Regions from separate parts of the Buttiauxella sp. BIGb0471 genome, predicted to be linked through region 2. Evidence: predicted binding sites of a transcription regulator. Region 2 holds the regulator's gene; each other region holds the start of a gene.
What was found. Region 2 encodes LexA, which represses DNA repair genes until DNA is damaged. Its sites were predicted from a motif close to TNCTGTATGTACATACAGNA; they were not measured.
Positions count from the first base shown of each region.

Region 1: a site for LexA is predicted at 3,021-3,040, ahead of mutH (DNA mismatch repair endonuclease MutH). Genes of this name have one in related genera too.
Region 3: a site for LexA is predicted at 3,578-3,597, ahead of rmuC (DNA recombination protein RmuC). Genes of this name have one in related genera too.

Region 1 covers NZ_JANUEU010000003.1:172,809-182,833, forward strand. The annotation lists gene ptsP (phosphoenolpyruvate--protein phosphotransferase) at 1-2,044, opposite strand, end outside; gene rppH (RNA pyrophosphohydrolase) at 2,057-2,587, opposite strand; gene mutH (DNA mismatch repair endonuclease MutH) at 3,274-3,960, shown strand; gene M2371_RS11625 (TerC family protein) at 4,036-4,749, shown strand; gene M2371_RS11630 (YgdI/YgdR family lipoprotein) at 4,876-5,094, shown strand; gene M2371_RS11635 (NADP(H)-dependent aldo-keto reductase) at 5,250-6,290, shown strand; gene lplT (lysophospholipid transporter LplT) at 6,326-7,522, opposite strand; gene aas (bifunctional acyl-ACP--phospholipid O-acyltransferase/long-chain-fatty-acid--ACP ligase) at 7,515-9,674, opposite strand; gene M2371_RS11650 (hypothetical protein) at 9,731-10,025, shown strand, end outside.
Region 2 covers NZ_JANUEU010000010.1:33,402-43,426, reverse strand. The annotation lists gene M2371_RS20970 (maltoporin) at 1-675, shown strand, start outside; gene malM (maltose operon protein MalM) at 821-1,768, shown strand; gene ubiC (chorismate lyase) at 1,943-2,452, shown strand; gene ubiA (4-hydroxybenzoate octaprenyltransferase) at 2,452-3,324, shown strand; gene plsB (glycerol-3-phosphate 1-O-acyltransferase PlsB) at 3,415-5,844, opposite strand; gene M2371_RS20945 (diacylglycerol kinase) at 5,971-6,339, shown strand; gene lexA (transcriptional repressor LexA) at 6,448-7,056, shown strand; gene dinF (MATE family efflux transporter DinF) at 7,130-8,461, shown strand; gene M2371_RS20930 (CsbD family protein) at 8,619-8,828, shown strand; gene zur (zinc uptake transcriptional repressor Zur) at 8,891-9,406, opposite strand; gene M2371_RS20920 (cupin domain-containing protein) at 9,516-10,019, shown strand.
Region 3 covers NZ_JANUEU010000009.1:57,126-67,150, reverse strand. The annotation lists gene ubiB (ubiquinone biosynthesis regulatory protein kinase UbiB) at 1-637, opposite strand, end outside; gene M2371_RS20695 (SCP2 domain-containing protein) at 634-1,239, opposite strand; gene ubiE (bifunctional demethylmenaquinone methyltransferase/2-methoxy-6-polyprenyl-1,4-benzoquinol methylase UbiE) at 1,253-2,008, opposite strand; gene rmuC (DNA recombination protein RmuC) at 2,099-3,532, opposite strand; gene udp (uridine phosphorylase) at 3,667-4,428, opposite strand; gene M2371_RS20675 (dienelactone hydrolase family protein) at 4,696-5,523, shown strand; gene M2371_RS20670 (hypothetical protein) at 5,883-6,749, shown strand; gene M2371_RS20665 (hypothetical protein) at 6,752-7,219, shown strand; gene M2371_RS20660 (DUF1240 domain-containing protein) at 7,212-7,676, shown strand; gene M2371_RS20655 (hypothetical protein) at 7,669-8,133, shown strand; gene M2371_RS20650 (hypothetical protein) at 8,126-8,590, shown strand; gene metE (5-methyltetrahydropteroyltriglutamate--homocysteine S-methyltransferase) at 8,673-10,025, opposite strand, start outside.

The sequences.
Region 1 (10,025 bases), on a different contig from region 2:
CCAGCAGTGCCACACACATTGGGTCACCTGCCATTTCGCCACATAAACAAAGATCGATCCCGTTACGTTCCGCTTCTTTGGCAATATGGTTCAACGCTCGTAGCATTGCCGGATGCAGAGAATCGTACAGGCTTGCCACGCGAGTGTTATTACGATCAACTGCCAGCAAATACTGCGTAAGGTCATTGGTGCCAACCGAGATGAAATCAACACGGCTGGCAAGATGCCCCAGCATAAAGACCATGGAAGGGACTTCAACCATCACACCAATACGCGGTTTAGGCAGTTCATAACCGAGCACCTCTTCCACTTCACGCCCCGCACGGTCAATCAAGCGACGCGCTTCATCAATTTCGTCAATGCTGGTGATCATCGGCAGAAGAATGCTCAGGTTGCCGGTCGCAGCATTGGCACGCAGCATGGCGCGCACTTGCACCAGGAAAATCTCCGGTTGGTCCAGCGTGATGCGAATGCCTCGCCAGCCCAGACACGGGTTTTCTTCACTGATAGGCATGTACGGCAGTTGTTTATCAGCACCGACATCAAGCGTTCGCAGCGTGACCGGTTTTTCGTTAAACATCTGCAACATGCCCTGATATTGGGCGACCTGTTCTTCTTCTGACGGAAAACCACTTTGCAGCATAAAGGGAATTTCGGTGCGATATAGACCAATTCCATCGATACGGCCGCCAAGTTGCTGCTCATGCTCCGGGCTAAGACCTGCATTCAGCATGACCTGGACGCGCTCGCCGCTTTTCAGCGCGGCAGGGCTATCAACGTCGTCTTCAACCAGACGAGTCAGTTCGTTCTCTTCGGTGATGAGACGCTGGTATTCCTGCAACAACACCGTTTCCGGGTCAACGAGCAATTCACCACGATAACCATCGACAACCAATGTGCGGCGATGCAGCACTGAAGGCTGAATATCAGCGCCCATAACGGTTGGAATGCCGAGCGCCCGCACCATAATTGCAGCATGGGAATTTGCCGCACCATCGCGCACCACCACCCCAACAAGGCGATTTTGCGGAAGTTCGGCAAGTGTTGTTGCGGATAACTCGTCCGCCACCAATACAAAACGTTCAGGCCAGGTATTGGGACTTTGAATGGTGTCATCGAGATGGAATAACAAACGCTGACCCAGCGTGCGTAAATCGCCTGCTCGTTCTTTCAGGTAGCTGTCACTTAAACTTGCGAACTGTTCCGCAAACTTTTCGATGACTTTTTTAACCGCCCATTCAGCAACAGAGCCTTTATCTACTTCGTCGAACAGTTCACGGCGAAGGCGGGCATCGGTTAACAGGTGTGAATAGAGGTCAAAAATTGCTGCCGTTTCTTTCTGCGCTCCCGCCGCAAAGCGTTTGCTGTAGCGACGAAATTCATTGGAAGCCTCTTCAAGGGCAGCGGTCAGGCGCTCACGCTCAAGTATGGTATCAAGCGTTGACGCTTCAGATACCTGCTCCATTAATGGGAGCGTCGAGTCCATCCAACCTTCGGCAATCGCCACCCCTGGCGATGCAGGCAATGCCCGAATTCGCGTCTGGCGATACTGGCCAAACAACGCGGCTAACTGTGATTGAGAAAGAATGGCTGCCATTTGAGTGGCGAGTGTGACGAGGAAGGACTCCTCGCTTTCATCGTATTGACGATGCTCACGCTGTTGAACCACCAGCACGCCCAACAATTGGCGTCGCTGAATAATAGGAACCCCGAGAAACGCGCGGAAACGCTCCTCTTTTACAGCGGGAACATATTTAAAACTTGGGTGTTTTTGCGCATCGGCAAGGTTTATCGGCTCTGCAAGGCGCCCTACCAGCCCGACAATGCCTTCATCAAATGCGAGGGTGATGGTTCGACCGCGCGGCTTTTTAAGGCCGCGCGTCGCCATCAGGTAAAAGCAACGCCGGTCATGATCTGCGAGATAAACCGAGCATACCTCGGTGTCCATCGCAAGGCAGATATCTGTAACCAGAATATCCAGCGCCTCATTGAGGCGCGGGGCGCTGGCAACCTTCTCGACTATTTCTCGCAAACGGGTGAGCATTTTTCGCGTGAATTAACCTCTTTTACGTCGCCATGCAGGCGCGTTATTACGTGGTGGCGTAACTTCCTGTAGCGGCATTACGACGCTTGCAAACTCTTTCATCACCCGACGATACACATCGCGTTTAAACGAGACGACCTGACGAACCGGATACCAATAGCTGACCCAACGCCAGCCATCAAACTCTGGGGTACTGCTGGTTTGCATATTGATATCGTTATCGCTGCTTATCAACTGCAAGAGAAACCATTTTTGTTTCTGGCCGATACAAACCGGCTTTGTGTCCCAACGCACCAAACGTTTAGGTAACTTGTAACGTAACCAGTTTCGGGTCGAGGCGAGTATTCGGACATCTTTTCGCTGTAACCCCACTTCCTCGAAAAGTTCCCGGTACATTGCCTGTTCCGGGGATTCGCCAGGATTGATGCCACCTTGCGGAAACTGCCAGGAATGTTGACCAAAACGCCTGGCCCACATCACTTGACCCTGCCGATTACAGATTACGATACCAACATTCGGGCGGTAGCCATCATCATCGATCACCGGACTACCTCAAAACAAACTTAGATTAGGGCGATTGTTTCATACAAGCGCTAGACGGTAAACCACTGTGTAACGGTTGCCTGAAGGAATAACATTTGAATAACTCACAAAATTTGACCGAGTTATAAACATTAGTGGATTTGGAACCGGCAGTTTATTCACTTTTTCTGTGGATATAACTGTGAAGAACTACCTAATACTCTCGGGACAACTTAGGATAACTCTAAAATACGCTTTCAAAGCACAAATAAAATATTGATTAATTTCAATGAAATAAATCAACATCAATTCTCTTCCAGCCTTGTAGCGTGATGATCATCACATATGGAGATCTTCGATTGATGAAAGATCGACCAATGACGTTTTTATCCACAGATTGTGCCAACAAGTTAGTCACAATCTGGTGAAAAAATGGGTTTCACCCCTCAGTCAAGGCTGTAAATCGAACCAGTAGTGAGCTTTTTTACCAGTTATCCCATTTTTCTGTGGATAACCCGGTGTAAGATCCTGTTCATTCCCGGTGACCAGAATGGGAAAAGGTTTTTGCAGGATTCAGATATGACAATTTTAATCGATAAAAATGATTCAAAATCAGTAGATTGTCATTCTTATCCCCGACACGCTAAACTATTTCCACACTGTGGGTAAACCACGCTTATTTTTTAACCGATCAACAGCCAGGCACAATGCAAGCTCTACGTCCATTACTTAACCCTCCAGAAAATGAACAGATTTTACTGGCCCAAGCCCAGAAGCTGGCCGGCTTTACGCTGGGTGAGTTAGCGGCTTTGGCCAACTTGTCGATCCCAAACGATCTTAAGCGCGACAAAGGTTGGATCGGCGTTTTGCTTGAACTTTGGCTGGGTGCCAGCGCCGGAAGCAAACCTGAGCAAGATTTCGCCGCATTGGGGATTGAGCTTAAAACTATCCCGGTGGATAGGTTCGGTCGCCCGCTGGAAACTACGTTTGTCTGTGTTGCGCCACTCACCGGTAACACCGGAGTGGTTTGGGAAACCAGCCATGTGCGCCACAAATTGAAACGCGTATTGTGGATCCCTGTCGAAGGTGAACGGCAAATCCCGCTTGCTGAGCGGCATATCGGCACACCGTTGCTGTGGGCACCGTCCGAAGAAGAAGAGCAACAGTTACGCATGGATTGGGAAGAGTTGATGGATTTGATTGTGCTCGGGCAAGTTGAGCGCATCACGGCCCGCCATGGTGAAGTTCTACAGTTGCGCCCAAAAGCGGCTAACAGCAAGGCGCTAACCGATGCCATCGGGGCAGATGGCGCACCAATTCTGACGTTACCTCGCGGTTTTTACCTGAAAAAGAACTTTACCGCCGCTTTACTGGCTAATCATTTCTCGTTGTAGATTCATTTAACTTGCACCCAGTTCTAAGCTGGCGTTTATAATTGGCGTTTTAAATTTTCAGGCAGGATTTTTTTAATGTTGTTTGCATGGGTTACCGATCCTAACGCGTGGATGGCGCTAGGCACTCTGACGATTCTCGAAATCGTACTGGGTATCGACAATATCATCTTCCTCTCTCTTGTTGTGGCGAAGCTGCCTAAAGCGCAGCAGGCGAAAGCACGCCGTCTTGGGCTCGGTGCGGCGATGATAATGCGTCTGGTCTTGCTGGCGTCTATTGCCTGGATGACGCACTTAATTCACCCGCTGTTTTCCGTAATGGGCCATGAATTCTCGGCACGAGATCTTATTTTGGCATTGGGCGGTTTGTTCTTAATCTGGAAGGCGAGCAAAGAGATTCACGAGTCCATCGAAGGTGAAGAAGAGAGCCTAAAAACAAACGTTCACTCTTTCTTCGGCGCTATCGTGCAAATCATGCTGCTGGATATTATTTTCAGCCTGGACTCGGTGATTACCGCAGTAGGTCTGTCCGATCATCTGTTCATTATGATGGCAGCGGTTGTGATTGCGGTGATGGTCATGATGTTTGCTGCCAAATCGATTGGTGATTTTGTAGAACGCCACCCTTCGGTAAAAATGCTGGCGCTGTCATTCTTGTTGCTGGTCGGCTTTACACTGATTCTGGAAGGCTTCGATATTCATGTGCCGAAAGGCTACATCTATTTTGCGATGTTCTTCTCAATTGCCGTAGAAACACTGAATCTTATCCGCAACAAAAAGAACCCGCTTTAACCGTCTCAGGGGAGGTGCTCTCGCTTCCCCTCTGTTTCTTTTAAGAATTTACTGCTTACCTTCTGCGCTTTGTCGAGTTATTACTAGACTATATATGTCATTCCATACCACACGAGGCGAATAATGATGAAAAAATGGGCAGTTCTAATTTCCGCTGTCGGTCTGGCATTTGCGGTTTCAGGTTGTAGCAGCGATTACGTGATGGCAACCAAAGATGGCCGTATGATTCTGACTGACGGAAAACCGCAGGTCGATGATGACACGGGTTTAGTGAGTTATCGCGATCAGCAAGGCAACGAGATGCAGATCAACCGCGATGATGTTTCACAAATTATCGAACGTTAATAAATCCAGCATATAAAGGTCGGCGCCTCGCTGGCCTGTAACACTTTTTCTTCGCTTACCCCCTTCCGCTTTTGCTTCCCCTCTGCCATGTTTATAGTCCATTTTTTGTCGGGCGCGTGCCTGGCTGATAAGTCAGAAGAATAAGGAAAGCGGCTATGCAATATCACCGTATCCCCCACAGCTCTCTTGAAATAAGTACGCTAGGGCTGGGAACCATGACGTTTGGTGAGCAAAATAGCGAAGCCGACGCTCATGCACAGCTTGATTACGCCGTCCATCAGGGCGTAAACCTCATTGATGTGGCAGAAATGTACCCGGTGCCACCTCGCCCGGAAACCCAGGGGTTAACAGAAACCTACGTCGGTAACTGGTTAAAGCAGCGCGCTAATCGTGAAAAGCTGGTTATCGCCACCAAAGTCAGCGGCCCAAGCCGCAACAACGATGCCGGCATTCGCCCAAACCAAATTCTGGATCGCCGCAATATCCGTGATGCGCTGGATGCCAGCCTGAAGCGTTTGCAAACCGACTATATCGATCTTTACCAGGTTCACTGGCCACAACGTGCCACCAACTGCTTTGGCAAACTGGGCTACACCTGGACCGATAACGCCGTCCCGGTCACTCTGCTGGAAACGCTCGAAGCACTGACCGAATTCCAGCGTGCCGGGAAAATCCGCTATATCGGTGTTTCCAATGAAACGCCGTGGGGTGTGATGCGCTACCTGCAACTGGCTGAAAAGCATGATTTACCACGCATCGTTACCATCCAGAACCCGTACAGTCTGGTGAATCGCAGCTTTGAAGTGGGACTGGCTGAAATTACCCAGCGCGAAGGTGTCGAATTGATGGCTTATTCCTGCCTGGGCTTCGGTACGCTGACCGGGAAGTACCTGAATGGGGCGAAACCTGCTGGCGCACGCAACACGCTGTTTAGCCGTTTCACGCGCTACAGCGGCGAGCAAACTCAGCATGCGGTTGCAGCTTATGTCGATGTCGCTAAGCGTCATAATCTCGACCCGGCGCAAATGGCGCTGGCGTTTGTACGCCGTCAGCCGTTTGTCGCCAGCACGCTTTTAGGCGCGACCACGCTTGAGCAGTTAAAAACCAACCTTGAGAGCCTGCATCTGGACTTGAGTGAAGATGTTCTTGAAGAGTTAGAAGCGGTGAACCGGATTTATACTTATCCGGCACCGTGATGTGAAAATCTCCTCTCCTTTGGGAGAGGAGAAAACTATTTCTGCCGAATCTGCCAAACCCACAGCCAGCCAATCGCCAGCGCAAACACTGCGCCAAAACCAATGCCAATTCCGACAATCGGCGCGCCGGTTTTTACCGCCAGCGAGTAAAGCCCAAGCATCAGCAACATCGCGGTATTTTCGCCGAGATTCTGCACCGCAATCGCATTCCCTGCGCCGACGGAATGTTTGCCGCGTTCCTGAAGCAGCGCATTGAGCGGCACCACAAAGAACCCGCCCAGAACACCAATCAGTACCAACAACATATAAGACGGCAGCAGTGTGTGTTGCAGCGAGAAGAACAACACGCCGACACCAATTAAGATCCCGGCAGGCATACAACGTGCGACGGTTTTGAGCGTCACAAGTTTCGCCGCAGCCCCTGCCCCCACCACAATCCCTACCGCAACCATGGCATTCAGATACGTTGGTGTCGCATTGTCAGTAATGCCCAGAGCAACCGGTACCCACAACACCAGCAAGAAGCGCAGCGTGACGCCCGCCCCCCAAAACAAGCTGGTGCCGACTAACGAGAAGCGAGTTTCACCGTTTTGCCAAAGCGTTCGGCAAGCCGTAAAAAAACTGCGCGTCATCGGGGTAAAGCGCCATGACTGACCAGGGCGAGCAGGAGCAAGTTTTGGAATAAATATGTTGGCGACAACCGCCCCGGCATACACCAACACACAAACGCCAAGCGCCGCCACAATATGCCAGTCGGCCAGCACACCACCTGCCATTGAACCAAGTAAAATCGCGGCAATGGTCGAGGCTTCCATCAGGCCGTTGGCTTTCACCAAACGGTCGCCCGTGGTCAGTTCACCTAAAATCCCGTATTTAGCGGGCGAATAGGATGCTGCGCCAATCCCCACCAGCGTATAGCCGACGAAGGGATTAAAGCCGAAACAGATTACCGCTGCGCCAGCCAGTTTGAGACTGTTGGCAAACATCATCACTCGCCCTTTGGAAAAACTGTCTGCGACCTGTCCGACAAACGGGGCAAATAAAATATAAGCACCAACAAAAACCATCTGCAAAACAGGCTGGCTCCAGTCGGGGTAAAACTGCTGTTTCAGCACTGCCAACGTGGCAAACAGCAATGCGTTATCACCAAACGCTGATAAAAATTGCGCGCAGGTTACTGCCATCATACCTCTGGACCAAATGGAGGTATCGTTTACGGCATTATCACGCATGCTCTGTCTCCGGCTGGTCTACCAGCGTTTTCAGACTGACAAAATCAGGTTTGCCGCTACCAAGAACCGGCAACTGTTTCATGAAACGAATATCACGCGGCACCGCCAGTTCTGGGATCCCATTCGCGCGCGCATATTGCAGCAGTTTTTCACGATTCAGTTCGCTATCCGTGGTGAACATCACCAGCGCCTCACCTTTTGCCACATCGCTTTTAATGACCGTAGCGTGCATTTTCTCTGGTGAAACTCCGAGCGCCAGTTGCTCTACCATTTCCAGCGAAACCATCTCACCGGCAATTTTGGCAAAGCGTTTTGCGCGCCCCTGAATCACACAAAAACCGTGTTCATCGAAACTGACGATATCGCCCGTGTCGTACCAGCCCTGCTCCACCTCGCCTTGTTCATTTTCAGCGCTCGGTGCTTCCAGAACACCGGGGTTTTCCACTCGCAAGTAGCCCTTCATGATGTTCGGCCCTTTCAGTTGCAACCGCCCACCTTCTTCAATTCCCGGTACTGATAACAATCTGGCATCCATCGCTGGCAGAATACGCCCAACGGTGCCGACTTTTGCGGCCATCGGAACGTTGATAGAAACCACGGGCGCGCACTCAGTCACACCGTAGCCTTCCAGCACTCGCAGGCCAAATTTATCCTGCCAAAGTTGTTTGGTGCTTTCCTGGAGTTTTTCCGCACCCGCCACCACATAACGCAGGCGGAAGAAGTCGTAAGGATTTGCAAAACGCGCATAGTTGCCAAGGAATGTAGAGGTGCCAAACAACACAGTGCAATTACGGTCGTAAACCAGCTCCGGCACAATGCGGTAGTGCAACGGACTTGGGTAGAGAAACACTTCGGCACCGGTCAGCAGCGGCGTAAATAACCCGACTGTCAGGCCGAAAGAGTGGAACAACGGCAGCGCAGACATAAAACGATCGTTCGCAGTAAAATCAGCAATCGTGCGAATTTGCTCCACGTTCGCCAGCAAACTTTTATGGCTGTGCACCACACCTTTTGGATTGCCTTCCGAGCCGGAAGTAAACAGCACCATTGCGGCGTCTTCTGGATGTTGTTTTACCTGGGCCAGATGCGGCATCAGTAAATGCGCGAAGATCCAGAGCTTATCCGCCAACGTGACATCGGCTTTTAAGTCTTCCAGAAAGACCCAACGAACCTGCGTGAGCTGCTCGGGAAGATGCCATAATTTGCCTTTGTCGAGAAACTGACGCGAAGTAAATATCGTCTTGAGCTGTGCGGCTGTAATCGCACTGGTCAGCCCTTTCACGCCCGCGGTGTAGTTCATCATCGCCGGAATTCGCCCACGGGACGACGCCCCAAAAATCACCGCCGCGCTGATAGCCGCATTGGGTAGCATCAGGCCGATCGTTTCGCCCGGCGCACTGTATTTATTCAAAATACGCCCGACAAACAAGGTCTTGGTCAGCAGACTGCGATAAGTATCCGGCTTGAAATTAATATCTTCGATACAGTTTTTTCGCTCACCGTAACGATATTGCGCAGCAAGCAATGCCTCATACAATGTTTCACGCGGGCGTACTGCCATTCGTGCTTCCATCATTATCTGATGCAGCATTTCCCCTGCCATTTTCCGGCGTTCACGCGCGCGTAGAGCTTCTGGCATCGGAACGGATGTCGGCGGCAGAATATGCAGGCTGATACGTGGGAACAAACGGCGCTTTACCAGGCCTTTCAGGCGGCTGAAAAATGTCAGCTCAGCGCCATCAATACGGATGGGAATAACGGTCGCGTTTGATTTTGCGGCAACAAACCCGGCGCCTTCATAAATTTTCATCAATGAGCCAGTCACAGAAATTCGCCCTTCAGGGAAAATAACCACCGGACGGCCCTGCTCCACCAGCCGCACCAGATGTTTAATCGACATCGGTTTGGTTGGGTCAAGCGGCACGAAATCTATCAACGATTTTAACCAGCGCATGTACCACTGCTGACTAATAGATGAATAGACAGCAAACACTGGCCGGCCAGGTAAAAATAGCGCCAGCAAAATACCGTCAATAAAGGAAACGTGGTTTGGAACAATCAGGACGCGTGGCTGAGAAAGAGATTGCTGCGAGCCATATAGCCGCACTCTGAACAGAATACGAAAAAGTGCACGGAAAAAACCAAATAGCATAGCAACTCCCTTTGTCATGAATAAGCCGCAGGTACTTAAGTGTAGTGGGAGATTACATGACTAAATGGAAAGGAGCGATAGTTTGGGTGAATGCAAAGTCTGAAAAAAAGGCAAAAAAAACCTGCGCATCTGCGCAGGTCGGTGCAAAGAATTTACTTAACAACGTAACTAGAATTCTCACCAATCAATACCTCTGGGACTTGAATTGTGGCGCAGTCAGCGCAAGGCTACCAGTGAGAAAAAGCAAGGGAATTAGCGGAAAGTGCAACCAGGTGTTTAAAACATCGCGTCTTGTTACAGGCTGCCATTTTTTAGACAAAAAAAACCTGCGCATCCGCGCAGGTTGGTGTA
Region 2 (10,025 bases):
ACTTTAGAACTGGGTGTTGATTACGGTCACACTAACATTCCTGACGATTATTACCTGCAACCTGGCGCATCTAAAGATGGCTGGATGGGGACAATCGAACACACCCAAAGCATGATGAAAGGCTACAACAAATTTGTCGTTCAGTACGCAACTGACTCCATGACCTCGCAAGGTAAAGGTCAGGCGCAGGGCGGTTCTCTGAACAACGATGGCAGCATGATTCGTGTTATCGATCACGGTGCGATTACTCTGGCTGACCGCTGGGATCTGATGTACGTCGGTATGTATCAGAACCTGGATATGGATGATAACCAGGGGACTGAATGGTACACCATCGGTGTTCGTCCAATGTTCAAATGGACGCCTATCATGAGTACCCTGCTGGAAGTGGGCTACGACAACGTGAAATCCCAGGAAACTGGCGATCATAATGGTCAATACAAAATTACCCTGGCACAACAATGGCAGGCAGGCGACAGCATCTGGTCCCGTCCGGCACTGCGTGTCTTCGCAACCTACGCGAAGTGGGATGAGAAATGGGGTTACGCTAAAGATGCCAACGGCGACTCAACTCGCTTTGCTATCGCTGATTCTACCGGCAACGGTACGTTCTCTACCAGCCGTGGCGACAACGACGAGTTCTCCTTCGGTGCCCAGATGGAAATCTGGTGGTAACACAGCAGTAGCTTAAAGTAAGAAGTGATAAGGGGTTCGCCACTGAACCCCTTGTTATTACCCTTGTATGCCAATGCTTGTTTCAGGTGGAAAGGGCTATTGCCTGGCCAACTTTCCACCGACTTTCCATTCGAGGTTTATAACAATGAAAATGAAAAAAAGTCTCCTCGCACTCTGCCTTTCCGCAGGGCTGCTCGCCAGCATTCCCGCAGTGAGCCTGGCTGATGTGAATATCGTTCCACAAGACATTTCTGCGGCGCCAGCAGTGCCGAGTTCAGCGTTACAACAGCTACAGTGGACGCCCGTCGATCAATCAAAAACATTAACCACAACACTGGCTACCAGTGGTCAGAGCCTAAGCGCAGGTGATATTACTGGCCCAGTTGCGGCTTATAGTGTGCCTGCAAATATTGGCGAATTGACCATTACGCTCACTAGTGAAATCAGTAAAAACGCGGTATTTGCGCCGAACGTACTGGTTCTTGACCAGAACTTGACGCCGGCTGCCTATTTCCCGTCGAGCTACTTTACCTATCAGGAACCGGGCGTGATGTCCGCCGATCGCCTGGAAGGGACGATTAAATTGACCCCAGCATTGGGGCAGCAAAAACTCTATTTGTTAGTGTTCACCACCAACAAAGACACACAGCAAACCACCAAAATGCTCGACCCGGCGAAAGCCTACGCAAAAGGCACGGGTAACGCGGTACCGGATATTCCAGACCCTATTGCCCGCCATACCACCGACGGTCTCTTGAAAGTGAAAGTCAAAACCTCTTCAAACTCCAGCATTCTGGTTGGACCGTTATTTGGTTCATCAGGCCCAGGCCCGGTTACTGTGGGTAATACCGCAGCACCAGCCACAACCTACGTTGCCCCGGCAGCCGTTGCTGCACCAGTGGCTGCACCCGCGCCAGCCAAGAAATCTGAGCCAGTGCTAAGTGACACAGAAACGTACTTCAACCAGGCAATCAAAGATGCCGTAGCGAAAGGCGATGTAGACAAAGCCCTGAAACTGCTCGACGAAGCTGAACGCCTGGGATCGACGACTGCCCGTAAAACTTTTATCAGCAGTGTAAAAGGCAAGGGGTGACCGTCTCCCCGCAGTGCTGATGTTTGAGGTTTGGTGCGCTCATTGAGCGCACCTTTTTTTCTTCGTCATCCTTCGAGCTGACTCGGCGTTGTTAAACGCTTGTTGTGCTTTTCCTGCCCCGCTATACCTATTCTGCGTTACAATGATTTTCGGTTTTGTTTCGGAGAAATTCACATGTCTGACGCGCTTTCGCCACTGCGCGCCTTACGCTTTGAGGCGACGATCCCCGAGGGGCTGAGTGCATCGCTTCTTGACTGGTTGTTGCTTGAAGATTCAATGACCAAGCGCTTTGAACAATATTGCTCGCGTGTCAGCGTGCGTATTGTGCGTGAAGGTTTTTTCGATTCGCGTGCCGATATTCCTGAAGCTGATTTGCTGCCTGAAGCTAAACGTTACTGGTTGCGTGAAATCATGCTCTGCGGCGATGATGAACCCTGGCTTTTAGGGCGAACCATCGTTCCTGAATCTACCCTCGAGGGGCCAGAGCTTGAATTGCAGCAACTCGGAACCACACCTCTTGGGCGTTACCTGTTTAGTGCATCTTCCCTGACAAGGGATTTCATTGAGATTGGCCGCAATGAGGAGCTGTGGGGGCGTCGTTCCCGCCTGAGATTAGCCGGAAAACCATTAGTGCTGACCGAGCTGTTCCTCCCCGCATCCCCGCTGTATGTAGAGGAAAAATAATGGAGTGGAGTCTGAAACAGGGCAAATGGCAGGCCTATCAGCGCCTGATGCGGCTTGATAAGCCGATTGGCTCGCTTTTATTGCTATGGCCCACGTTATGGGCGTTGTGGTTAGCGACACCGGGTGTGCCGCCGCTGACCATTTTATGTGTGTTCATCGCTGGTGTCTGGATGATGCGAGCTGCGGGCTGCGTGGTAAACGACTACGCCGATCGTAAATTTGATGGGCATGTTAAACGCACGGCGCACCGGCCCCTGCCGAGTGGGGCAGTCAGCGAGAAAGAGGCACGCATCTTATTTGCCGTGTTGGTTCTGTTGTCGTTTTTACTGGTGCTGACACTCAATACCATGACAATTTTGTTATCGGTAGCGGGGCTGGCATTGGCCTGGGTTTACCCGTTTATGAAACGCTATACCCACCTGCCGCAGGTGGTGTTAGGTGCGGCATTCGGCTGGTCAATTCCAATGGCATTTGCTGCGGTGAGTGAATCTGTACCGCTGAGTTGCTGGCTGATGTTTTTGACCAATATCTGCTGGGCCGTGGCTTACGACACGCAATACGCGATGGTCGATCGCGATGATGATTTAAAAATTGGCATTAAATCCACGGCGATACTGTTCGGGCGCTATGACAATCTGATCATCGGCATTTTGCAGATTACAGTGATGGTACTGCTGGCAGTGATTGGTTGGCTGAACGGGTTGGGTGGGGCGTTTTACTGGTCGATTGCACTGGCGGGCGCGCTATTTATCCATCAGCAACGTCTGACTGCGAACCGCGATCGCGACGCCTGTTTCCGTGCATTCCTGAATAATAACTACGTTGGGCTGGTGTTGTTTATTGGTCTGGTGCTGAGTTACCTGCACTTCTAAAACATGTCCCTCATCCCGGCCTTCTCCCCAAAGGAGAAGGAGAAAACCGGGCAATCCCCTCTCCTGTGGGAGAGGGTTAGGGTGAGGGCATTACTCAGTCGCAGCCTGCGACGTCGCACTTTCAATCGTCAAACGCACATCCGGCATGATCAGCTCTGCCAGCATCTGGTAGACCTTCATGGTTTCGGTTGGCTCCGCATCTCCGGTATCGCTGATATAGCCTTCATCACGCAGGGTTAACACCAGCGAGGTGAACACGGCTTTATCAAAGAACTCCGGCGCGTTAATACCATGCAAAACAGACAAGCGCTGGGCAACGGTGCGGCTTTCGCGTTCCAGTGTCCCGCGGTTGATGGACGGATTAGCGCTCAACAGCCAGAAAGTAATCGCGTAACGCTGCAGCGTTTCACGAACACCCGCAGCCAGAAGCTGCATAGTGCGTGAACGAGCCGGGTTAATCAGCACTTCATCACCCGCAAGAGTAATCAGTTCCTGACGAACCATCTCATTGAGCAGCGCATCCATTTCACTGACAAGCTGTGCCTTCTCCCAGCGCAGGAAAAGCTCAGCTTTCAGCATCGGGTAGAGTAATTCGACCTGACGCAGAAGCTCTCCGCGTGAAATGTGGCGATGCTGCGTGATAATCGCGGCCAGCAGAGAAGGCAACACCAACATATGCAAAATGTTGTTACGGTAATAAGTCATCAGTACCGCCTGCTCACGCGGCAGAATGATGATGTCACCGATAGTATCTTTCTCTACTTCAAACTTGTTCATTTGCAACGCGTGTTCAATCAGCGCTTCTGCTGGCTGGTCTGGTGTGGTCGCATCTGGTGAATACGGCACATTACGCAACAGGCTCAGGTAGCAGTTGAGCTGCTCGGTCAATTGTTCACGAGTAAGTGAACGCTGACGCGACGCAAGTAATGCGGTACAGCACAGGTTCATGGCATTCGCCGCCCCTGCATTGTTGATACGCACCATCAGCTCGGCAGCAATTTCATTGACCGTTGGCGTCAGCCACGCCGGGCGAATCGCTTCGATTGGGTCGATTGAATCACGCCATTCAGGAACGCGCTGATTGAGGAATGTCATCAACGGCATCGGTTCGCCGAAGTTCACATAGCCCTGGCCGAGGTTACGCAGCTTGCTCAGCCCGCGCACCATCTGCATAAAGCTCTCTTTCTCTTTGGTCGCTCCACGCAGTTCTTTGGCGTAAGTCCCCACTTCCATTACATGCTCGTAGCCAATGTAAATCGGCACCAATGTAATTGGACGAGTACCGCCGCGCAGCATGGCCTGAATGGTCATCGACAGCGTGCCGGTTTTCGGGTCAAGCAAACGCCCGGTACGGGAACGCCCACCTTCCACAAAATATTCAACGGAATAGCCACGGCTAAACAGCTCGCCAAGATATTCACGGAACACGGTGGAATAGAGTTTGCTGCCTTTAAAGGTACGGCGAATAAAGAACGCGCCCAGGCGACGGAAAATCGGGCCTGCTGGCCAGAAATTCAGGTTGATACCCGCCGCGATGTGCGGAGGAACTAGCCCCTGGTGATAAAGCACGTAAGACAGCAGCATGTAGTCCATGTGGCTGCGGTGGCAGGGCACATAGACAATCTCATGGCCGTCATGAGCCAGTTGGCGCACACGCTCAGCGTTGTGAACGTTAATGCCCTGGTACAAACGGTTCCACGTCAGACCTAACACGCGGTCGGTCAAACGAACGGCTTCATAAGAGAAGTTGGCGGCAATCTCTTCCATCAGCGCGACAGCATTTTGCTGTGCTTTTTCATGGGAGATTTTCTTGCTACGCGCTTCGTCTTCTACCGCGCGAGCGATAGCTTTTGATGCCAGAAGTTTGTTAAACAGATCCTGACGCACCGGCAGACGCGGGCCAACAGTCGCTAAACGCTGGCGAGCGAAGTGCATACGTGCCACGCGCGCCAGTTTCTGAGCGATTTTTTTATCTGTGCCGTGATCGGTTGCCATCTGGCGCAGCGAAACCGGTGCGGAAAAACGCACAAAGCTGTCGCGGCCAAGCCAGGAGACGGCGAAGAATTTCTGAATGCCGTTGAGCATTCTTAATGGCGGATTCACTTCGCCTTTTTCGCGCCCCGGTGAACGGCCAAACATGACCGAAACAGGCACCATCTGCACATCCAGATTGGGATTGCTACGGTGCAAATCGAGGTAATCATGGAACAGCTTGATCGACTCTTCTTTTGGCGTGTAATAAGTGAATACACGCGGCCCACCATGGATAAAGACATAGCGCGGCAGCACCGCTCCGTCGATTTCTAACGGCTCGAGAGGGTCGGGCAAGTTATGCGCGAGGCATTGAGCGCGCAGCGTTAATAAGTCCGCCTTTGAGTTATAGGGCAGCACGTACATTATTGGACGTGTGGGATCTAAGCCCAGTTCGGCTTGTGGATCTGCCGGAATAGACTTGCTCTTTACCAGAACGCCTAATGGTAAATTAAGTAATTTGTAGTAGATTCTTGGCCAGCCTGACATAAACGATGTAAAGCCTCAGGTTAATGATGCAAATTCGCCGCAAGAATATCAGAATCTGACCCAGATTTCTGTGGCGTTATAATTTTGACAAGCATTGATGCAAATAATTTGAAAAGGTTGCCCAAAATGGCGAGTAGTACCACTGGACTTACCCGTATTATCAAAGCTGCAGGCTATTCATGGAAAGGGCTAAAAGCGGCCTGGATCAACGAAGCTGCTTTCCGCCAGGAGGGCGTTTCGGCTGTCATCGCCATTGCTATTGCCTGCTGGTTAGATGTTGACCCTATTACCCGTATTTTACTGATTGGTTCAGTCGTGTTGGTGATGATTGTCGAAATCCTCAATAGCGCTATTGAGGCCCTCGTTGACCGTGTTGGTACTGACTATCACGAGCTTTCCGGGCGAGCGAAAGATATGGGCTCAGCCGCCGTATTAATCGCCATTATCCTTGCAGTAATTACCTGGGTCACGCTGCTTTGGCAGCATTTGCGATAGTCTTTCCAGAATAGTTAAGTGCCTGGTTTTTTGCTCAATTTGTGGTTCCAAATTCGCCTTTAACTGTATATACTCACAGCATAACTGTATAAACACCCAGGGGGCGGAATGAAAGCGTTAACTACCAGGCAGCAAGAGGTGTTTGATCTTATTCGGGATCATATCAGCCAGACCGGCATGCCACCGACACGTGCCGAGATTGCTCAACGTCTGGGGTTCCGTTCTCCGAACGCTGCGGAAGAACATTTAAAAGCTCTCGCCCGTAAAGGCGTGATTGAGATTGTTTCCGGCGCTTCGCGTGGCATTCGTTTGCTGGTGGAAGAGATCACCGGTATCCCGCTGGTTGGGCGCGTCGCTGCGGGTGAACCACTCCTTGCGCAGCAGCATATCGAAGGCCATTACCAGGTAGATCCTTCATTGTTCAAACCGAATGCCGACTTCCTGCTGCGCGTCAGCGGGATGTCTATGAAAGACATCGGTATTATGGACGGTGATTTACTGGCGGTGCATAAAACTCAGGATGTGCGTAACGGCCAGGTTGTTGTTGCGCGCATTGATGATGAAGTCACCGTTAAACGTTTGAAACAGCAAGGGAATACCGTTCACCTGCTGCCAGAAAACAGCGAATTCGAGCCGATAGTGGTTGACCTGCGTGAGCATAACTTCTCGATTGAAGGGCTGGCTGTTGGGGTTATTCGCAACGGCGACTGGCTGTAAAATCTCTTTAGGTGATGCGTATTTAAGTACGCATCACTGTCTTAATTCTCTTTGATCTCCTTCAGGAGAGGTCATGCAATTATTCTCCACAGCGGATCGTGCGCTCTGGCGCCTCGCTTTACCCATGATTTTCTCCAACATTACCGTCCCGCTGCTTGGCCTTGTCGATACGGCTGTTATTGGTCATCTGGATAGTCCTGTTTATCTCGGTGGTGTCGCGATTGGAGCGACGGCTACCAGCTTCCTGTTTATGTTATTGCTGTTTCTGCGCATGAGTACCACCGGCTTAACCGCCCAGGCCTTTGGCGCAAACAACCCCTCCGCTTTAGCTCGCGCACTGGTTCAGCCTTTATTGCTGGCACTCGGAGCGGGTATTGCCATTGTCTTGCTGCGCGAACCACTAATCTCGCTGGCTCTGCGTATTGTCGGCGGTAATCAGGACGTGCTCTTTCAGGCGCGACGTTTTCTTGAGATTCGTTGGCTAAGTGCCCCGGCCTCCCTGGCTAATTTGGTCTTGCTCGGCTGGTTGCTGGGCGTTCAATACGCACGTGCGCCGGTTATTTTGTTAGTGGTCGGTAACGTTCTGAATATTGTGCTCGACGTGTGGCTGGTGATGGGGCTGCATATGAATGTTCAGGGGGCAGCACTCGCTACCGTCACGGCTGAATACGCCACATTTATCATCGGCTTGCTAATGGTGAAAAAGGTCATGGGCCTGCGTGGAATCAGTGGTGAAATGCTTAAACAGGCGTGGCGCGGTAATGTTCGGCGTTTGTTGGCGCTTAACCGCGACATCATGCTCCGCTCGCTGTTATTACAGATCTGTTTTGCCTCCGTGACCATCTTTGGAGCGCGTTTGGGTAGCGAAATCGTCGCGGTGAATGCGGTACTAATGACGTTGCTGACCTTCACCGCTTACGCGCTCGATGGTTTTGCCTATGCCGTTGAGGCACATTCCGGGCAGGCTTACGGGGCTAGAAATCGGGGGCAATTACTCGAAGTCTGGGGAGCTGCATGTCGACAGGCCGGTTTAGTCGCACTGGTATTCGCCGCCGTTTATGCCTTATTGGGTGAGCAAATTGTTTCCCTTTTGACCTCAATTGCTGAGCTGCAACGGCAAGCGGATATCTATTTGTATTGGCAGATAATTTTACCCGTTGTCGGCGTGTGGTGCTATTTGCTCGATGGCATGTTTATTGGCGCAACTCGAGGGACTGAAATGCGCAATAGCATGGCTGTCGCGGCGTTGGGCTTTGGCCTGTCGATGTTTACCGTACCGTATTTAGGCAACCACGGGTTGTGGCTTTCGTTAGCTGTATTCCTTGCGCTAAGAGGTTTGTCGCTGGGCTGGATCTGGCGTCGCCACTGGCAGAAAAATACCTGGTTTAACAATGTTCAAGATTAAGCCGTTAGGTTAAACATTCTTAGTTTTCCCCATACCGCCATATCCTTGACTACAATTATTTCCACGTCCAGCAGAAACAGGGTGTCAGCCAAACGGAAGCACCCGGACGATGGTAATTTTTGTTAGTAATTTTTCACCGAACGATGAGGATACTATTATGAATAAAGACGAAATCGGCGGTAACTGGAAACAGTTCAAAGGCACAGTAAAAGAGAAATGGGGCAAACTGACTGACGATGATATGACCGTCATTGAAGGGAAACGCGATCAGCTTGTCGGCAAAATCCAGGAACGTTATGGATATGAAAAGGATAAGGCAGAGGAAGAAGTCGTTGATTGGGAAACTCGCAACAAATACCGTTGGTAATTAGTTTCCCTCAGATGTGTTAACTCTCAGCCCTGCCCAGGTACACGGACGTACCCATTCCCCTAACGCGACTTCTTCTTTGACTGAATCGAATGGTCATGCCCACACGCTTCCGGGTGACTACACGCTTCAACCTCCGCACAAGCACTGCATAATCCATGCGCCTCAATAACATTATGATGCAGAGCAAAGCCTAACTCGGCTGCCAACTGCTGCATAATATCTTCTACGCCTTCCGCACCCTGTTCTTTCACCACGCCACATCGGTCACAGATAAACATGGCTGATGAGTGAGTCGGTTGATCAAAAAGATGGCATAAAACGTAGCTGTTGGTTGACTCTACACGGTGTACAAAACCTTGTTCGAGAAGAAAATCGAGCGCACGATACACCGTCGGGGGTTTAGCTTGCGGTTCGCTGGCACGCAGTAAATCCAGCAAATCATAAGCGCTGATTGCACCTGCCTGCTGTGTCAGCAAGCGCAGTACTTCAAGGCGTTGTGGCGTCAGGCGCACATTACGCTGCTCGCATAGTTTTTCAGCCTGCGCTAACACGTTTTGTGAAGTCGTGATGTCCATCAGCATTCCCCTGTAGATTAGCCCTACACTTTACCACAATGCGCAAAAAACGCCGAATGGTGCGCCATTCTGGTCACATCCTTTTGAGATGACTATCCCGGAGTTTGTTATGAATAAACCTGATTGCATTCGCCACTGGAAAGAACTGGAAGGTGAAGATGATTCAACCTATCCCGATAGCACTGAATTATTTTCCATTGGCGCACCGCTGGCTCGTAAACTGGGTTTAACACGCCTGGGGATACATCATGAACGCTTGTTGCCTGGCCGCCGTACTTCTTATCCCCATGCCGAAAGTAGTGAAGAAGAGTTTGCTTATGTACTGGAAGGGCATCCGCAAGTGTGGATTAACGGGCACCTCTATGCGCTGGAACCTGGAGATAGTGTCGGCTTCCCGGCAGGGACAGGCGTTTGCCATACTTTTATTAATAACACCGAACATGAAGTTCGACTGCTGATTGTCGGCGAAGCCAATAAAGCTGAAAACAGAATTTACTACCCCTTAAACCCCTCTTATGCAGCACAACGTAAAGATCGCTGGATTGACCATCCGCCGCAATTCTTTGGTCAGCATGATGGTCTGCCTTCCCGAAAAACGAACGGTAAAGTATAAATAACC
Region 3 (10,025 bases), on a different contig from region 2:
CGTTCGCAGATTCACGCAGAAGATTCAGCTCATCAATGAGTGTTTTTTCGTATTCACGCACCACTTCCAGTGGACGCAAACGGCGACCATCAGGCAAGAGCCGCGGCACCCAACGCGCGAGGCGATAGATAAGCTTCATATCGGCTCTAATAATCGGCAGGATATCCGGGCGAATCACTTTAATGACCACTTCACGGCCATTTTCTTTCAGGCGAGCCGTATGAACCTGGGCTATGGAAGCCGACGCCAGCGGCGTGATATCAAAATCATCAAACCAGGTCTCAACAGGAATACCGCCCATCGCTTGTTCGATTTGTTGTTTTGCTAATGCTCCATCAAAGGGCGCAACACGGTCCTGGAGCATGGCAAGCTGGTCAGCTATTTGCGGTGGAAACAGGTCGCGACGAGTTGAGAGCATCTGCCCAAACTTAATCCATACCGGACCCAGTTCCTGTAATGCCAGGCGTAAACGCTCACCGAGGAGTTTGTCTTTATGACGGTTTGGCATCCAGAAAAGCATACGTCGCCAGATACGTAACGGCAGCGTAATGCGGATACGCGGGATCAGCTCATCCAAACCGTAACTCAAGAAAGTGCGAACGATGAAATAGAGGCGGCGAATTTCTCCAGGCGTCATTTGTTCTCCAGTTTTTCCAGTCGCGCAACGAGTGCTTCGACCTGACGTTCGACTGCTGCCGTTTCCTCAGCAAACCATGCGACTTCCAGCGAGCCTGGAGCCATCTTCCACTCTTCAGTAATCGCTTCTGAAAGGTATTGTTGGTTACGGCTGAAGCCTTTTTTTAGCAACTTACTGCCGCCGCGAATCACCTTGCCGATGCCTTCTGCAGCAATGTCTCCGATATACGGAGCCAATAATTCTGCCGGATCAAATTCAGCAAGGTCCATCAACGCGACCCAATTCTGAACGACCTGAAGATCGCCTTCCACTTCCAACTCACCGCTACGAATCAGCGCAGTAAGCTGTTGCCTGTCACGCAGTTTTGGCAGAGTGCTAAGAGCGGTTTTCACCACACAATCTGCTTCACCTTCCCATTGACCTAACACGTCAATTTGCTGCTCGCTGAAGACTAAAACGAGGGGAGAAGCGAACTCTTTGAGCTCGACGCGTAACACCTTACCCATTAAGCGCTGACGTGCCGCTTTTAATCCCCGGTCACGCCAGAGAAAGGTATTGAGAACACTTTCAATCCCAGCAGTCATCAGAGGTGTAAAAGGCATCACGAACTCCCTGTCAGAATTTATAACCACGGTGCAAAGCAACAACGCCAGCAGTCAGGTTGAAGTAAGTGGTGTTTTCAAAGCCCGCATCTTCCATCATCGCTTTCAGCGTTTCTTGATCCGGATGCATGCGAATCGACTCCGCCAGATAACGGTAGCTTTCTGCATCCTGTGCCACGATTTCACCGATACGCGGCAGAATATGGAACGAGTAAGCGTCGTAGGCTTTGCTCAGGGGTTCGATAATCGGTTTGGAGAATTCCAGAACCAACAGGCGACCGCCCGGCTTTAATACGCGATACATAGAACGCAGCGCTTTTTCTTTGTCTGTCACATTACGCAGACCGAAAGAGATAGTGATGCAGTCAAAGAAGTTATCCGGGAATGGCAGAGCTTCGGCGTTAGCCTGAACATAGTTCACATTGCCAACCACACCGATGTTGCGAAGTTTCTCACGGCCCATTTTCAGCATTGAGTCGTTGATATCTGCCAGAACCACTTCGCCTGTTTCACCGACCAGACGGGAGAATTTAGCGGTTAAATCACCGGTGCCTCCCGCTAAATCGAGTACACGCTGACCACGACGGACACCACTGCAATCAATGGTGAAACGCTTCCAGATGCGATGGATGCCGAATGACATCAGATCATTCATTACGTCGTATTTTGCGGCCACAGAGTGGAACACATTAGCGACCATATCGGCCTTTTGCTCTTTCGCTACAGTGCGAAAACCAAAGTGTGTTGTTTCCTGGGATTCTTCAACCATCTCAATGCCTGCTTGTCCAAAAAATGTTTGTGAAGTGTAACAGAATGAGGCCTAAAGCCCTATGCTTCAAGCCATGCGCTTGACCTGGGTTTAGCGTTCACCCACGATATGTCTGTTATCCAAATTGTTCTCATCCAGGTTTTCTTCATCTAATTCATGCTCGTGGCTAGCTGAATTATCGTCTTCTTCAAATCTGGCCTGCTCGACCAAATCTGGATTAATCTCACGTTTAACCTCAACGCCCAGGCCACGAAACGCATCGGCCTGCACGAGAATATTGCCACGTCCCGAAGCGAGTTTTTTCATCGCCTGCCGGAAGTTATCCTGCGCTTTATCGAGGCTCTGGCCGATCGCCGACATATCATCAACAAAGAGGCGCATTTTGTCATATAGCCGACTGGCACGTTCGGCAATTTGTTGCGCATTCCGGCTTTGATGCTCATAACGCCACAAATTGGCAACGGTTCTTAATGCCACCAACAATGTGGTTGGGCTAACCAGCATGATGTTATTTTTCAGCGCTTCGCTGATGAGTTCAGGCTGGCGGTCAATCGCCAGTAAAAATGCAGGTTCGACGGGGATAAACATCAACACATAATCCAGCGAACGCAAACCCGGTAATTGCTGATAATCTTTGCGGCCCAGCATACGAATGTGATTACGCATCGCTGCAATATGTTCATTGAGCGCACTTTCTCGCGTTAACTCGTCGTCGCCATTGTAATAACGTTCATAGGCCACCAGCGTCATCTTGGCGTCGATCACCACATCTTTGCCTTGCGGCAAACGTACGATGACATCTGGCTGCATACGGCTGTTATTTTCGAGCTGGATATTCACCTGAGTTTCGTATTCATAACCTTCACGTAAACCGGATGCTTCCAGTACGCGGGTCAATACGACCTCACCCCAGTTACCCTGCGTTTTGTTATCCCCTTTCAGGGCTTTGGTGAGGTTTAGCGCCTCTTGTGCCATCTGAGCATTTAGCTGCTGAAGGTTGCGGATCTCATGAGTTAACGTGTGCCGCTCGCGAGCCTCCTGACCAAAGCTATCCTGCACCTGGCGGCGAAAGCCATCCAGTTGTTCGCGCAATGGCGACAGCAAGCCATTCAAACTTTGGCGGTTTTGTTCTTCAACTTTTCGGCCGCTTTGTTCAAAGATTCGGTTGGCGAGGTTTTCAAATTGTTCGCTGAGTCGCTGTTCGCTATTAAGCATCTGGCGATGTTTATCGTCAGCATTAAGACGGGTTTGTTCAAGCAATGTGGAAAGCTCACGGATGTCCGCTTCCTGCGCACTGTTGATTTCTAGCTGCGTGCGTAATTCACGATTGAGTTGCTCGCATTCCTCTTTCCAGTGCTGGTTTTGCTGCAATTCTTGCCGGGCAGCAGTGAGTTCGCCGTAGATTTCTCGCTGCTCTTCATACAGTGCGGATTGCCGCTGTGCTGCGCGCAAACTTGCCAGCAACCAGCCAGTCAGAACACCCACCAGCGCAATACCGAGCCCGAATAAAATAGAAATATCCACAGTCACTCCCACAAAGTCATACCAGGCATCAGCAAAATAAAATTCTGCTGTATAAATGTCCAGATGAAAAGGGATTTCCTGCGAGGCATTACGCAAAGCGTAAAAATAAGCCGGCTTGCACCGGCTTTGGGGCATTAGATTAAGCGACGAGCCGCTTCGACCACAATTTTCACCGCGTGGCTTTCGGTTTTCTTCATGGTTTCAGCGTTAGGAATTTCTTGCTGAGTACGGTTTACAATCACGCCTGCAACCATACCGGCACGCAGACCCTGGCTTGCGCACATGGTCAACAGTGTGGCGGATTCCATCTCATAGTTCATCACGCCCATCTGCTGCCACTCTTCCATGGAGCCTTTGTAGCGGTTCACTACGCGGCCTGAGAAGGTGTCGTAACGCTCCTGGCCTGGGTAGAAAGTATCGGAGGACGCCGTCACGCCAATGTGCGTGGTCGCGCCGATAGATTTCGCAGCTTCAACCAGAGCGGTGGTACACGCAAAATCAGCAACCGCTGGGAATTCCATTGGCGCGAAGTGCAGGCTGGCACCATCAAGGCGCACAGAAGCCGTAGTCACCAGAACATCACCGACGTTGATATGTGGCTGAATCGCACCGGTCGTGCCAATACGCAAGAAGGTACGAATGCCCAGTTGCGCCAGTTCTTCCACAGCAATAGAAGTAGACGGGCCACCGATACCGGTTGAGCAGACGATCACTGGCTTGCCGTCTAACTCAGCACGCCAGGTAGTAAATTCACGGTGGGCAGCCAATTTGACCGGCTTGTCCATCAGTACAGCGATTTTTTCAACTCGCTCAGGGTCGCCCGGGACGATGGCAAGTGTTGCACCCTGCAGGTCGCTTTTAGTGAGGCCGAGGTGAAAAACATCAGACTTGGACATAACAGACTCCTCTGTTTAATAGGTTGGCTTGCATTGCTTAGAGGTACTGTACAGAACCCCGGCAAAGAATTTCGTGACGCATTTCACTTTGAATGAAACAAGTTACATTATTTTCAACTGCAATAGTGATGAAAATCACATTTATGCAGGTATTCATTCATTGCGCTTATACCTAAACAACAGGCACCGAACCACTCCCAAATTCATTCAATTTGCACGGGGTTGGCTATAGTTACCGCTGTGCGCTATTAAAAAAGGATAATGACAATGAAAGAAGAACAACAATCAGGTCAATCGCCGGGCGGAAATTTTGCACCCGCGGCCTCCCCTCTTGCTTCCACTGTATTACATACCCCGGACGACGGAGTTCTGGCAGGGGAAACATCTATTCCCACTCAGGGCGAAAATATGCCCGCCTACCACGCCCGGCCGAAAGGTGTTGAAGGCTCTTTACCCATCGTAATTGTGGTGCAGGAAATTTTCGGTGTACATGAACACATTCGCGATGTTTGCCGTCGTCTGGCGTTAGAAGGCTATCTTGCTGTTGCGCCGGAACTCTACTTCCGCCAGGGCGATCCTAATGATTTTGCTGATATTCAGACGCTGTTTAGCGGGCTGGTTTCTAAAGTTCCCGATGCGCAAGTTCTGGCAGATCTCGATCACGTAGCCAACTGGGCAGCGAGAAATGGCGGTGATGCGCACCGCCTGATGGTGACTGGTTTTTGTTGGGGCGGACGTATCGCATGGTTATACGCCGCGCATAATCCACAATTGAAAGCGGCGGTCGCCTGGTACGGTAAACTGGTGGGAGAAAAATCGCTGAATTCTCCACATCACCCGGTCGATGTGGCTATCAACCTTAATGCACCGGTACTCGGACTTTACGGCGGGCAAGATACGGGAATACCGCTGGATACCGTAGAAACCATGCGCCAGGCGTTACGCGCAGCGAATGCTAACGCAGAAATTATCGTCTATCCCGAAGCAGGTCATGCCTTCAATGCAGATTATCGTCCGAGCTACCATGAAGAATCAGCAAAAGATGCCTGGCAGCGCATGTTGCGCTGGTTCGAGCGTTACGGGGCAAAGAAATAATAGAGTGCGCCCTGGTGTCGCCAGGGCGCACCCACAATCATAGTAAGTGTACTGGCTCACACTCTTGAGTCTGTTTTTTAATCCTGTCGCCTTACAACACGTTGGTGTATGGGTTATTTATTACATCCGAAAGTGGAGGTGGGTTTAAGTAAAGGGAACTTAGTTCTATAGCCTGTTACATATTTTTATTGGCTTATATATTTAATCAATAATTTACAGAATGGACATTAACTATATAAATAGTTAATAACCGGATTGATACTATAAATAATTTGCATCCCTTTATTCTTAAGAACAGAATCTGAAAACCTTCTGTTTAAAACATATTTCTTAAGAAACCATGATAAAGGGAATAAGTCATGTCAGAACTGAGGCCGCATAAACCCAAAGACTATTTGTTAGATGAGCATACCTTTAGCTCCTTTCCCAGCATGAACCCCGCAATGCGTGATATGGCTGTAATGAATGGTTCATTTATTACAGAAAGCCACTACATCATGTTGCTTACGCTGGATGAAGCGCAGAATGTTGTGGATGAACTTCTCGGCAAGGTTGATTATATGTTTTCTTACCGGGCTGGGCTCGGGAATATCAAAGACGGTCTGGATGGCTTTCGAACTGCCAGTAAATTGATGACATACCATAATGAATTTGGAAAACTCGTTATCAGATTCCAGTCACTGGGAATCAGAGCGCTAAAATGCCGTTTAGGCGGAACGGATTATATTAAGTTAACAGGCTACCCTGCATTGCGGCGTGTTCTCAATGGCACTCGTTATAGTTTACGCAATCCACAAATACTGGAAATGGGGATTGGAATACGTGGACTCGGCACTTCAATTGTTAAAGGCACTAAATTTTGTATTTGTTGCTCACTTGCCTGGCGAGCGGTGGAACTGATATTTAAATCACATTATGATCTTGTTGATTTTCTGGTTGATGTCACGATGGACGTGGCAAAGATTATTGTGTCAAGTGTGGTGCTTGGGGTTGTGGGTGGGATATTTGTTTTACTGGGAGCGCCAGTAATTATTACAACTTTTGTAGTTATAGGGGTAGGAATCATCCTGAATGCAGGATTAAATATCCTAGACGATAAAGTAGGTCTATCGGTAAGTCTAAAAGAAAAAATTCGTATAGCACTAGCAGAAGAACAACGAATGAAAGACTGGAATCAACAACATTCTTCTTCATTTTTAAACTTACTCGCGAATACATCGGACTAAAAATGAGCAGAAATACTATCTTAAAGTGGTTACTCTATAAAGGTGCTGCTATTATTTTGATCTTAATAATGTCTGCGATAGTTTATTGCATTTTATTTATCGACGACACGATAGATCAGTTATGGTCATTATATTTGCATGGTGACATTATCTCATACCATACTAAAGGTATGGCGGGTGCGGCCGGGCTCCCTATTTATATCTATAGTATATGTGCGGGCATTCGTGTGCTTTTCTCAAAAGGAGTAATGCCACCCACCAAGCAAACAGCTATTGGCGTTATTTTCATGCCATTTTTTGTAATGACGACCATTCCAGGCTTCATCATCGCATTTTTAATTCCCATCGGCCTGATGTTTACACCTTACCACAACTGCCCTCAGGAAAATCTCCGTGCTTTTTATGTTACTGACTTAAAACTATGCACAAACATCGATTACAAAAACTGGACCTTAGAAAGACATGAATAGAGAAACCATTTTAGAATGGCTACTGTATCGTGGCGCTGCTGTCGTTTTGATTCTCATAATGTATGCATTACTTTATTTCATATTGTACTCCGTACCAATGTACGATCTCCGATCATTATTATTACATAATGAGATCATCGTTTATCATGCTAAAGCTGTCGCTTGTGTGGGTGCCATACCTCTTTGCATCTATTCTATATTCGTTGCTCTTCGAGTATTTTTTACCAAAGGAGTTAAACCACCTACAACACAAACCTCTATCGGTAAGGTCTGTAGCGGTGTTTGTGTCATTGTAACTTTCTTATCATTCATCATCGCTTTCCTAATCCCCATCGGTTTGGCGTTTTCGCCTTATAGCAATTGCCCGCAAGAAAAACTCGGCAATTATTATGTCACTGATTTAGAACTCTGTAAGAACATCGAACCCAGAAACTGGAAGATAGAAAGACATGAATAGAGAAACTATTTTAGAATGGCTACTGTATCGTGGTGCTGCTGTCGTCATGATAGCAATCATGTCAGTCATCCTTTATTTTATTTTCTTCTCCGTACCAATGTATGACCTTCACTCATTATATATGCATGACGAAATTATCGTTTACCATACTAAAGCTATAGCTGGGGCAGCAGGAATTCCTGTTTATGTCTACGGTATATTCCTAGGTCTTCGCGTACTTGTCACAAAAGGGATAAAGCCGCCCACCACCCAAACAGCAATTGGTATTATCCTTACGCCAGTCATTGCGTTTGTAACCCTTTCAGGTTTCATCATCGCATTTTTAATTCCCATCGGCCTGATGTTTACACCTTACCACAACTGCCCTCAGGAAAAGCTCGGTGCTTTTTATGTTACTGACTTAAAACTATGCAAAAACATCGATTACAAAAACTGGACCTTAGAAAGACATGAATAGAGAAACTATTTTAGAATGGCTACTATATCGTGGTGCTGCTGTCGTCATGATAGCAATAATGTCAGCCACGCTTTATTTCATTTTCTGTTCTGTTCCAATGTATGACCTTCACTCGCTGTATGTTCACGGCAATATTATCGTTTACCATACTAAAGCTGTCGCTGGATCGGCCGGGACCCCAATATATATTTACTTTATATTAATTTCACTTCGTGTACTTTTCATGAGAGGAATAAAACCCCCTACGACCCAAACCTTCATTGGAAGCATTTATGGAGCATTTGGTTTAATTGTCAGCATAGTATGTCTCATCATCGCTTTCCTAATCCCCATCGGCTTGGCGTTTTCACCTTATAGCAATTGCCCGCAAGAAAAACTCGGCAATTATTATGTCACTGACCTAGAACTCTGTAAGACCATCGAACCCAGAAACTGGAAGATAGAGAAAAAGCAATAATGCCGAATGAGGCTGCGCTTATCCGGCATACACGTTTAGATGTTGTAGGGTGGATAAGCGCCAGCGTCATCCACCGTTTTAATTAAGCGCTACGCAGGTTCTTCGCCGCTTTCACCATGTTTGCCAGTGCCTGGCGAGTTTCCGGCCAGCCGCGGGTTTTCAGACCACAGTCCGGGTTCACCCACAAGCGTTCTGCCGGAACAGACTCTGCAGCTTTCCTTAGCAGAGCTTCAATCCATTCCACGCTCGGCACATTCGGTGAGTGAATGTCATATACGCCCGGCCCGATTTCATTCGGGTATTCGAACTCTTTAAACGACTCCAGCAGGTCCATATCGGAACGCGAGGTTTCGATGGTGATCACGTCTGCATCCAGCGCTGCAATAGAATCCATGATGTCGTTGAACTCGCAGTAACACATGTGAGTGTGGATTTGCGTATCATCACGCACGACTGCAGCGTTCAGGCGGAAGGCTTCCACACCCCATTCCAGATACGCCTGCCAGTCGGAACGGCGCAGCGGTAAACCTTCGCGCAGAGCGGGTTCATCAATCTGGATGATGCCGATACCTGCAGCTTCCAGATCTGCCACTTCGTCGCGCAGCGCTAATGCGATTTGCTTAGCGATAGTTTCGCGGCTCACATCTTCGCGTGGGAATGACCAGCACAGAATCGTCACCGGACCAGTCAGCATGCCTTTTACCGGTTTGTCGGTCAGGGATTGCGCGTATTTCGCCCATTCCACGGTAATCGCTTCCGGGCGGCTGATGTCACCAATTACAACCGGTGGTTTCACGCAGCGCGAACCGTAGCTCTGCACCCAACCGTTTTGAGTAAACACGAAGCCGTCGAGGTGCTCGCCGAAATATTCCACCATGTCGTTACGTTCCGCTTCACCATGCACCAGCACGTCCAGACCTAAACGTTCCTGCTCGGCAACAGCCTGTTTGATGTGTTCCGCGATGCCGGTACGGTAGTTGTTGGCATCAAGATTTCCCTTTTTGAAATCGAGGCGCAGGCCGCGAATTTCAGTGGTTTGCGGGAACGAACCGATGGTGGTCGTCGGCCAGACAGGCAAGTTAAAGCGGTGACGCTGGGCCTGAGCACGAACGGTATATTCGCTCTGACGTTGGCTGTCTTGTGCGGTAATTTTTGCCAGGCGCTGTTCTACTGCCGCGTTATGTACGCGCTGTGAATGGCGACGAGCCTGAATCGGCGCACTCCACTCTGCCAGTTTTTCGGTGTTACCGCTGTTCAGCGCATCAGTGAGCAAAGACAACTCGGCACATTTTTGCAACGCGAAGGCAAACCAGCTTTTTACTTCTTCATCCAGACGGGTTTCAACGCTCAGGTCGATTGGGCTGTGCAGCAGCGAGCAAGAAGAGGCAACCCAAAGATCACGTTTGCCCACCAGATCTTTCAGTTGCGCATATTT